DNA from 2 places in the Devosia sp. P2_G7 genome. Region 2 is predicted to be linked to the other one. Evidence: predicted binding sites of a transcription regulator. Region 2 holds the regulator's gene; the other holds the start of a gene.

Region 1 (4,409 bases), on a different contig from region 2:
CACCAACCGAGCGACTTTCGTCTCCGAAACGGCGACGCTGAACCGCTCGGTCAGAATGCAAAAGGCGGACGCCAGGAATGGCGCCCGCCTTAATTCTTAATGGAAGTTAACGAAGCTGTCTAGTGTCTAGCTTCTCTTCACAAGCGCAGCGAAGCTAACATTTCTGAATCGGTTCGTCAAGAATGATGAGACAGCGATGTTGTCGCACTGGCGGCGACCTTGTGGGTTCCGCATGAGCGTTTGTTTCGAGCGCCATCGAGGAAGCGAAGCGTCGTTCGCGGCCCGCGGCGATGAGGCTGGGCAGCGCGGCACATACCCGGCACTACGCTGGACGCGCAGCGCCCTCGACTTGGTCGGTCTCGACGACGCGAATATCGGCAGCGCGAAGCTTCTCGAGCACCTGCACCTGCCCGATCAGCGGCCAGGTGTCGAAGCCCAGCAGTTCCAGCGGTCGCCACAGGGAGACGCCGCCGGCGATGGCGAGGCTCTCGCTCACGACCAAGCGGATGTACTCGGGCAGGAACGACATATAGCCGACGGTCGTCGAGAGCAGCACGCAGACGGCCAGCAGCACGAGGCCGATGCGCAAGGCCTCAAACCCCGAGCGACGCAGCATCTTGAGCTGCCACCGGCTCTCCTCGATCTGCTCGTCGCAATATCCCCGGATGGCCAGCCCGACGCTCTCGCCATCCGCGGGGCCAGGCATGGCGAGGGTTACTCTTGGTGGCGGATCGTGCCGGCGGAGGCCGAGATCCTCGACTTCCTCGATCAGCCACTGGATGCCCGGGATTCGAGAGTATCTCCCCTCGTATGGCGCTATCGCCGGCGCCTCGAAGAGGTCGGCCTGCCGCCTGAGCCGCACGGAGATATCTGGAGAATCCATCCGCACCACCATTGATCACGGCGAAGCGTAGGTCGGCGACCTTGTGGGGAGGTTTCGGCGAACGGCGTAAATTCAAGCGAGTTTGGTCGGCGCCAACGGGGTAAGTCCAGCCCCGTCGGCGCCTGCTGCTTCTAGCCGACGGGCGGGCCGAACCAGGTCGTGAGCGCCTCGGCAAGGCCTTGCCGGCCTCCCTCGCCCACCCAGGCGACGTAGCCATCGGGCCGAACCAGCACGGCGGTGGGAGCGCTGACCGCCCCAACCACCGGCAACTCCCACGACCCCGAGTAACTGGCGTCGACCAGTTGGACCCGATCGGCCCACGGCGTGATGTCCAGGTCGCCGGGCGCGCCGAAGTTCAGGAGTACTGGCCTCGCGCCATGCAGAAGGCTGAACACCCGAAGCGGGCCGCCAAAGGTGACGATATCGAGGTCGGGCATGCGACGGCCGAGCAGCGGATGGCCCTCGCCGAGGTCGTAGTGAATCCCCAGCCCCGTCAGCATTCCGGCGAAGCGCAGCCGCGGCTCCTCCATGCCGAGCAGTTCGGCCATGGTGTCGCGCACCGCCTTCGTCCGATCGTCCTCACGGCGCAGCGCGACCGAGGCCATGGTGTGCTGCAGCACGCGTGCACCCACCGGGTGACGTTCGGCGTGATAGGTGTCGAGCAGGGTTTCAAGCGAGGTCCCCCTGATCACCTGGGCCAGCTTCCATCCGAGATTGACCGCATCCTGCACGCCGGTCTGGAGACCCTGTCCACCATCGGGCGGATGAATGTGCGCGGCATCGCCCGCGACCAATACCCGTCCCTTCCGGTAGGAAGCGGCCTGCCGGGCCGCATCGGTGAACCGGCTGATCGAGGTGGGACTGTGGATCCCGTAATCGGTGCCATAGACGGCAATGAGCGCCTCCTTGAGATCGTCCAGGGTCGGCTCACCCGCCTCCCCCAGCTGCCGCTCGGTCACCATGACGCCGACCGGCCCTTCATCCGCATAGACGATCTTTCCATCGCGGATCTGGTAGTTCACCCGGCCGATGGAGTGGAGGCCGATGGCATCGCGGCGGATGCCCCATTCCGGCGGCAGCTCGGCAAGCTCGGCCTGCGCAATCAGATTGCTGACGGTGGGATCCGATCCGGGGAATTCGATGCCCGCCGCCTTGCGCACGACACTGCGCCCGCCGTCGCAGCCCACGAGATAATCCGCCCGCAGCGACCGGCCATCGCTGAGCGCGACGTCCACGCCGGTGTCGTCCTGCGTGCAGCCGGTCACCTCGACGCCGCGATAGTTCGTCACCGCCAGCTCGCCGACCCAGCCGCCGAGGATGCGCTCGATATGCTTCTGCCAGAGCCCGAGCGTGTAAGGGTGGCGTGTCGGGAAGGCGCTGATGTCGAGCATGACCCCGGCAAACCCGGTCACTTGCACCTCCTGTCCCTCGGCGAGAAACCGCTCGACAATGCCGCGCTGATCCAGCACCTCGAGAGTCCGGGCGTGCAGCCCCCCTGCCCGCGAACCAAGCACATCCTGGTCCAGACGCCGCTCGACGATGGCGACATCGACGCCGGCCAGCGCCAGTTCACCCGCCAGCATCATCCCCGTCGGACCGCCTCCGGCGATTACCACTGCGTGCTGTGTCATCCCTCGCTCCTGTTGCTTTGGCCAAGGGCTGCGGAACTTACGCAGAAGTCGACGATTGCCAATTCTTGAACTGAACTTATTTCACCCCAGATAAGGATTACCGGGCCGGCTGTGTTCGCCCGATGAACTCGCGCATGAGCGAGGCAGCAGATCGGGCGCCACGACGTAAGCCTCCCTCACAAACGAGGGATGACGTCGCGAAAGCGCCGAGGTCGGAAGTCCGTGCAGGAGCAGCACGGCGGGCATCAAGGCCTATGTTCCTGTTTTGTTCTTGACTCGCGTTTTGCCTCAATGGTTCCTTGCTTCTCCCTAAACGGAGGACCATGAGATGACCGATCTGCCGCAGCTGTCGATGTTTGCCAGCGAAACCCGGCCGTTCAAATCCATCAAGGTGCCACCGCGGCAGGGCCGCGACCCGGTGTTTTTCGCTGTGCTGGTGGGCGGCAGGCTGCGGCCGGCGCTGCAGGCCATCGTCACCGATCAGCAGCGGCTGCACGGCATTTCGGCCGCGCTGCTGCCGGCGACGACGCTCCACATTTCACTGGTCGGCGTCGGCTTCTACCAGGAGCTGTCGGGGCCGGATCTCGCGACCGCAATGGCGACCGGCGACTCGATCGGCTTCACGCCGTTCGACATCGCCTTGACCAAATTGATGAGCTTCAAACGCCGCGTCGGCGCGCCACCGATGGTGCTGACGCCCGGATCAGATACGCCACTGGTCGACCTGTCACGCCTGCTGCGCTGGGGCATTCTTGAGCGCGGCTTCGAGGCCCGCTCGGACCCGAGCGAGGCCTTCCACCTCACCCTCCTGTACGACCGCGTCAGCGCCCCCGAAACGGTGCTCGAACACCCGCCAACCCTGCGCGTCGAGGGCTTCGCGCTGGTGCGGAGCTTCTATGGACAAGGCCGATATGAGGTAATCGGAGAGTGGCCAAGGGCCGACCGCGACACGGCAGCGGTTGCTCGCCCCTGATCACTCCCGATCCCTCGACCGGCACCACAGGTGCCGAACACTCGATGCGGCACCTCCTCCTCTGACGGGGGAGGATGGCTGGAGGTGAGCGGCGCCACGACGCCGAGATTTTTGAAGATCGCGACCCCGCTCGACCACCGCGCATCCGGAAGCCGCTGGCTGTCGGATGTCTCGGCACCATCGTTCACTCTTCGTTCTTGCCTTCGCGCCGATACTCCGCTACCTCTCATCGCCTATCGGGGCATCTCATGGCGCGTACCAAAACCTCCTATGTCTGCCAGGCCTGCGGCGCGGCAACCACACGCTGGCAGGGGCGGTGCGAAGCGTGCGGCGAGTGGAACACCATCGTCGAGGAGATCGTCGATTCCGGCGTCGGCGCCGGGCCGAAATCGGCAGTTGCCGGCGGGCGCCCGATCGCGCTGCTGCCGCTGGCCGGTGAAACCGAGACCGCGGCACGCGTCGTCACCGGCATCGGTGAGCTCGACCGGGTCACCGGCGGCGGCTTCGTGATGGGCTCCGCGGTCCTCGTCGGTGGCGACCCGGGCATCGGCAAATCCACGCTGCTGCTGCAGGCCGCCGCGGCGATGGCCGAGCGTGGCCGGCGCGTCGTCTATGTCTCGGGCGAAGAAGCAGTGGCGCAGATTCGGCTCCGCGCGCAGCGGCTGGGGCTGGGCGATCGCGAAGTGCTGCTGGCGTCCGAAACCAATGTCGAGATCATCCTCGCCACGCTGCAGAACGGCCCTGCCCCCGACCTCGTAATCATCGATTCGATCCAGACGCTGTGGACCGACCGGGTCGAGAGCGCGCCCGGCACGGTGACGCAGGTGCGCACCTCGGCGCAGGCGCTGACGCGCTTTGCCAAGAAATCCGGCGCCGCCGTCGTGCTGGTCGGCCATGTCACCAAGGACGGGCAGATCGCCGG
Region 2 (4,409 bases):
CGCGTCGACGGTCCGGAGGGCTTCATCACGGGCTATCAGACCCTGCCGACCTCTGATGCAGCGACGGCCGACATCGCCTATTCGGACGCCAGCTTCCGTGGTGAGCCGATCCGCGTGGCGGTGCTGCGACGCGCGGCATCCTCCGGCGTCAGCGCCATCCCGTTCACGGTCACCGTCGCCGAGACCACCATCGCCCGCACGCAGTTGACCCAGACCCTGCTCCTCCGCTCTGCCATTCGCCTTGCGCTGCTCATCCTCGCCGCCGCGGTGATCCTCTGGCTGGCCGTCGGTTTCTCGCTCGCCCCGCTCTACCGCCTCCGCGATGCCATCTCGCGGCGGGCCCTCGATGACCTCAGCCCCATCGAACAGGAGGTTCCCCGCGAGGTGCAGGGCCTGGTCGACACGATCAACTCGTTCATGACGCGGCTGTCGTCAGCTCTCGATGCCCTGCGCCATTTCACCGGCAATGCCAGCCATCAGCTCCGCACGCCGCTCACCATCATCCGCACTCAGTTGGCGCTGGCGCTCCGCGCCGATAGCCCTGCCGCGGCACGGGAGGCGGCCCGCACCGCCGACGCCGCGGTGGTGCACGCCGAGCGCGTCCTCGCGCAACTGCTGCTCCTCGCCAGGATCGACGAGGCTGCGTCCGATCGGCTGCAGTTCCAGGTTGTCGATCTGTTCGAGCTCGCCCGGGAGCGCACAGGCGACTATGTCGTCCGCGCCCATGCCGCCGACATCGATCTTGGCCTCGAGGGCGAAGGACCGGCGCTGGTCCGCGGCGACCCGATGCTGCTCGGTGAACTGCTGAGCAACCTCATCGAGAACGCCATCGCCTATGCTGGACCCGACGCCGAAGCGACGGTTCGCGTCACCACAGGGGACGGCGTGGTGGTGCTGCAGGTAGCCGACACCGGCAACGGCGTCGCCGCCGAGCAGCTGGCGGCAGTGCGCAAACGCTTCAGCCGCGGTAACAGCGACAAGCCCGGAGCTGGCCTCGGGCTGTCCATAGTCGAAGAGATCGCGGGTCTGCTCGGTGGCGAACTGACTGTCGCATCGCAGCCTGGCAAAGGTTTCAGCGTGCAGCTTACCCTACCCGCCGAGCCGCAATAATCCGGCGGCGGCGCGCGTCGACCAATGCGCCGCCACGCGCCAGTGAATCCCGTCGTCAGTGCACGGGGATCATCAGGTGGGCATAGGGAGTGTTGGGCCACATCACATAGGGCTGGGTGTGGTCGGGATGCTCTTCCTTGGGATAGCCGGCCAGCATCTCGTCTGCGACGTTGAAGATCATGACGTGCGGCCCGTCGACCATCCACTCGTGGCCAGCGGGCGGCGCGGTCGCGAACGGATCCATGTTGTCGGGCGCCGACTCGCCCTGCAGCATGTAGCCGAAACCGACCACACCCTCGGGTGGGTCCTTCTTCTCGCTATATGCCGTCAACCACGCCATGCCTCCGGCATCGACGCATATTGGATCATTGGTGGGCGAAGCCAGGTTGTCCGGCATGCAGGTAAAGCCGTTCGTTCCCTCCTTGAGCGTCTTCATCTGCATCTGAGCATCGAAGTTCACGACCGTGGCATTCTGGCCCACCGCCACCGGCGCTGCCGACAGCGCGTTGGCGACCAATTCCGCATCGGTCATTTCGGCCGCCACGGTGGGGCTGAGCAAGATCCCCAGGATCATTGCGGATATGGCATAACGGCTTGATTTCATAGACATGTTTTCCTCCTCAGAAACAGTCCAGTTCACCGGCCCGTGGAAACGAGCACAGCTCCAGCTGAGAAGGTTGGGGTGTGCGGGTTCGACACGCCAATCTCTCGACGGTATGCCCTGGTGGACAGCAGGTCAACGAAACGCAAGGCCCCGACGTCGAGAGGATTTAGCGGCCACACGTCCTCTCTTTCGGCGCGCCAGGGGCGCCATCGTAACGCAATATTCATCGTCCGATTGCAGAACATAACTGGAACACGTATAATACGTTCAGTCTTTGTTCCGATTCTGCTCACGGGGCCGCCATGCTGACGCGCAAGCAACACGAACTTCTGATGTTCATCCACGAGCGGATGAAAGAATCCGGCATCCCACCCTCGTTCGACGAGATGAAGGATGCGCTCGATCTTCGCAGCAAGTCGGGCATCCACCGGCTGATCACTGCGCTCGAGGAGCGCGGCTTCATCCGGCGCCTGCCCAACCGAGCCCGGGCGCTCGAGGTGATCAAGCTACCGGACTCGATGAATCCATCGCTCGGCGGCCGCAAGGCGCGCTTCGAGCCGAGCGTCATCGAGGGCAATCTTGGCCGGGTCGCGACCCCGCCGGCACGCCCCGCGGCGCAGGTGGCCAACGCCGACGCCTACCGCGCGGTCACCGTCCCGGTGATGGGCCGAATCGCCGCCGGCACTCCGATCGAGGCCATCCAGACCCACAGCCATTCCATCATGGTGCCGCCCGAGATGCTCGGTGCGGGTGAACATTATGCCCTGGAAGTGCGCGGCGATTCGATGATCGATGCCGGGATTTTCGATGGCGACACCGTGCTCATCAAGAAACAGGAGGCGGCTTCGACCGGTGAGATCGTCGTCGCCCTCGTAGATGACGAGGAGGCGACGCTGAAGCGGCTGCGCCGTCGCGGCAACTCGGTAGCGCTCGAGGCCGCCAACCCAGCCTACGAAACCCGCATCTTCCCGCCCGACCGGGTGAAGGTGCAGGGTCGCCTGGTTGGCCTGCTCCGCAAATACTGAACTCCTGACCTGCCGCCAATCGGGTCTCCGGGCCGGCTGCCTCAGCCGGCCCCTTTTTCTTATGAATCCGGACGCTGCGGACAACAATTGCACTAGGGCTGGGCTGGCAAAGACGTTACGTTCCGCGCCGCTGGCAGCAAGTGGCGCATCGGATCTGAAGCGCCGCCTGCAAGCGGCTTTCGCGATCATACCAGGAGAGTGGACCACCTTCCCGATTGCGATGTAGCGGCATGGCTTGATGCGCGGCAAACTGGCGGCGCAAGGGAGAGGGTTTTGGCAGGACAGGTCGAATGGGTCGCCGTCGATTGGGGCACCTCCAATCTGCGGGCATGGGGAATAGATTCCGCCGGTGAGATCGCCTTCTCCCGCTCGTCGCCGGACGGCATGGGTCGTCTCAGCCGCGAGCAATATCCGGATGTGCTGACCTCGCTGCTCAACGGCGTCGCCGATGACGTCGAGGACGTACTGATCTGCGGCATGGCCGGCGCGCGGCAGGGCTGGATCGAGGCCCCCTATCTCGACGCCCCCGCCGAACTCGGTCGCATCGCTGCCGGCGCCGTTGCGCCCGACATGGCCGGCCCGCACACCCCGCGCATCCTGCCTGGCGTCTGCCTCCGCGATCTGGGTGCGGAGGACGTGATGCGCGGCGAGGAAACCCAATTGCTTGGGCTCTCGGCACTGATCCCCAACTTCTCCGGCCTCGCGGTTATGCCGGGCACCCACAGCAAGTGGGCGCTGCTTTCCGGCACCAAGCTGGAGCGCTTCTCCAGCGCTATGACCGGCGAGATCTTCGAGCTGCTGCGCACCCACTCGGTGCTGCGCCATTCGCTCGGTGGTGAGCTCGAGGGCGAAGATCGTGATGTCGGCTTCGCTGCCGGTCTCGACCAGGGGCTCGAGCGCCCCCAGCGCTTGACCGCGACGCTGTTCAAGGTCCGCGCCGGCTCCCTGCTGTCGGGCCGCAGCCCGGCATGGTGTGCCGGTTTCCTCTCGGGCCTGTTGATCGGCGCCGAGATCGGGGGCCAGCGCGACTGGATCGGCGAGGCGGAGATTCCGCTGGTCGGCAGTGTCGGCCTTTGCGGGTTGTACCAGATGGGCTTTGAACGGCTCGGCGCCCGGACCCGCATCGTCGATGCGACCGACGCCACCCTCGCCGGACTCAAGGCAGCAAGACAGGCATAGAAGTTCATGGACCACCGCCACATCATCGCGATCCTTCGCGGCATCACGCCTCCCGAAACCCTCGAAGTTTGCGACGCCCTCGTGCTCGCCGGCATCACCATGATCGAGGTCCCACTCAATTCGCCCGAAGCGCTGCGCTCGATCGAAGACGCCGCCAAGGCCTTCGACGGTCGCGCCCTGGTCGGTGCGGGCACGGTGTTGAGCCGCGCCGATGTCGACGCGGTCGCCGATGCGGGCGGCCGGTTCGTTGTGTCGCCGGACACCAACCCGGCAGTTATCGGCGCCACCATCGAGCGCGGCATGACCTCGTACCCGGGTGTGTTCTCGCCCACCGACGCGTTCACCGCCATCCGCTCCGGCGCCACGGGCCTGAAGTTCTTCCCCGCCGAAGTGCTTGGCCCCAAGGGCATCAAGGCGATGAAGGCGGTGCTGCCGCTGGCTATCCCGCTCTACGCCGTCGGAGGCGCCAACCCCGACAATTTCGCCGAGTA

The links. The regulator LexA, encoded in region 2, represses DNA repair genes until DNA is damaged. The targets are predictions, from matches to a motif close to TGTTCNNNNTGTGTTCNG.
Region 1: a site for LexA is predicted at 2,770-2,787, ahead of AC1DWU_RS17865 (2'-5' RNA ligase family protein). Genes of this name have one in related genera too.

The regions. Positions count from the first base shown of each region.
Region 1 is NZ_JBFUFI010000011.1:162,898-167,306, forward strand. It holds gene AC1DWU_RS17855 (hypothetical protein) at 323-883, opposite strand; gene AC1DWU_RS17860 (FAD-dependent monooxygenase) at 1,015-2,514, opposite strand; gene AC1DWU_RS17865 (2'-5' RNA ligase family protein) at 2,843-3,487, shown strand; gene radA (DNA repair protein RadA) at 3,736-4,409, shown strand, end outside.
Region 2 is NZ_JBFUFI010000003.1:314,903-319,311, forward strand. It holds gene AC1DWU_RS07735 (sensor histidine kinase) at 1-1,110, shown strand, start outside; gene AC1DWU_RS07740 (hypothetical protein) at 1,166-1,720, opposite strand; gene lexA (transcriptional repressor LexA) at 2,017-2,739, shown strand; gene AC1DWU_RS07750 (2-dehydro-3-deoxygalactonokinase) at 3,013-3,918, shown strand; gene AC1DWU_RS07755 (2-dehydro-3-deoxy-6-phosphogalactonate aldolase) at 3,925-4,409, shown strand, end outside.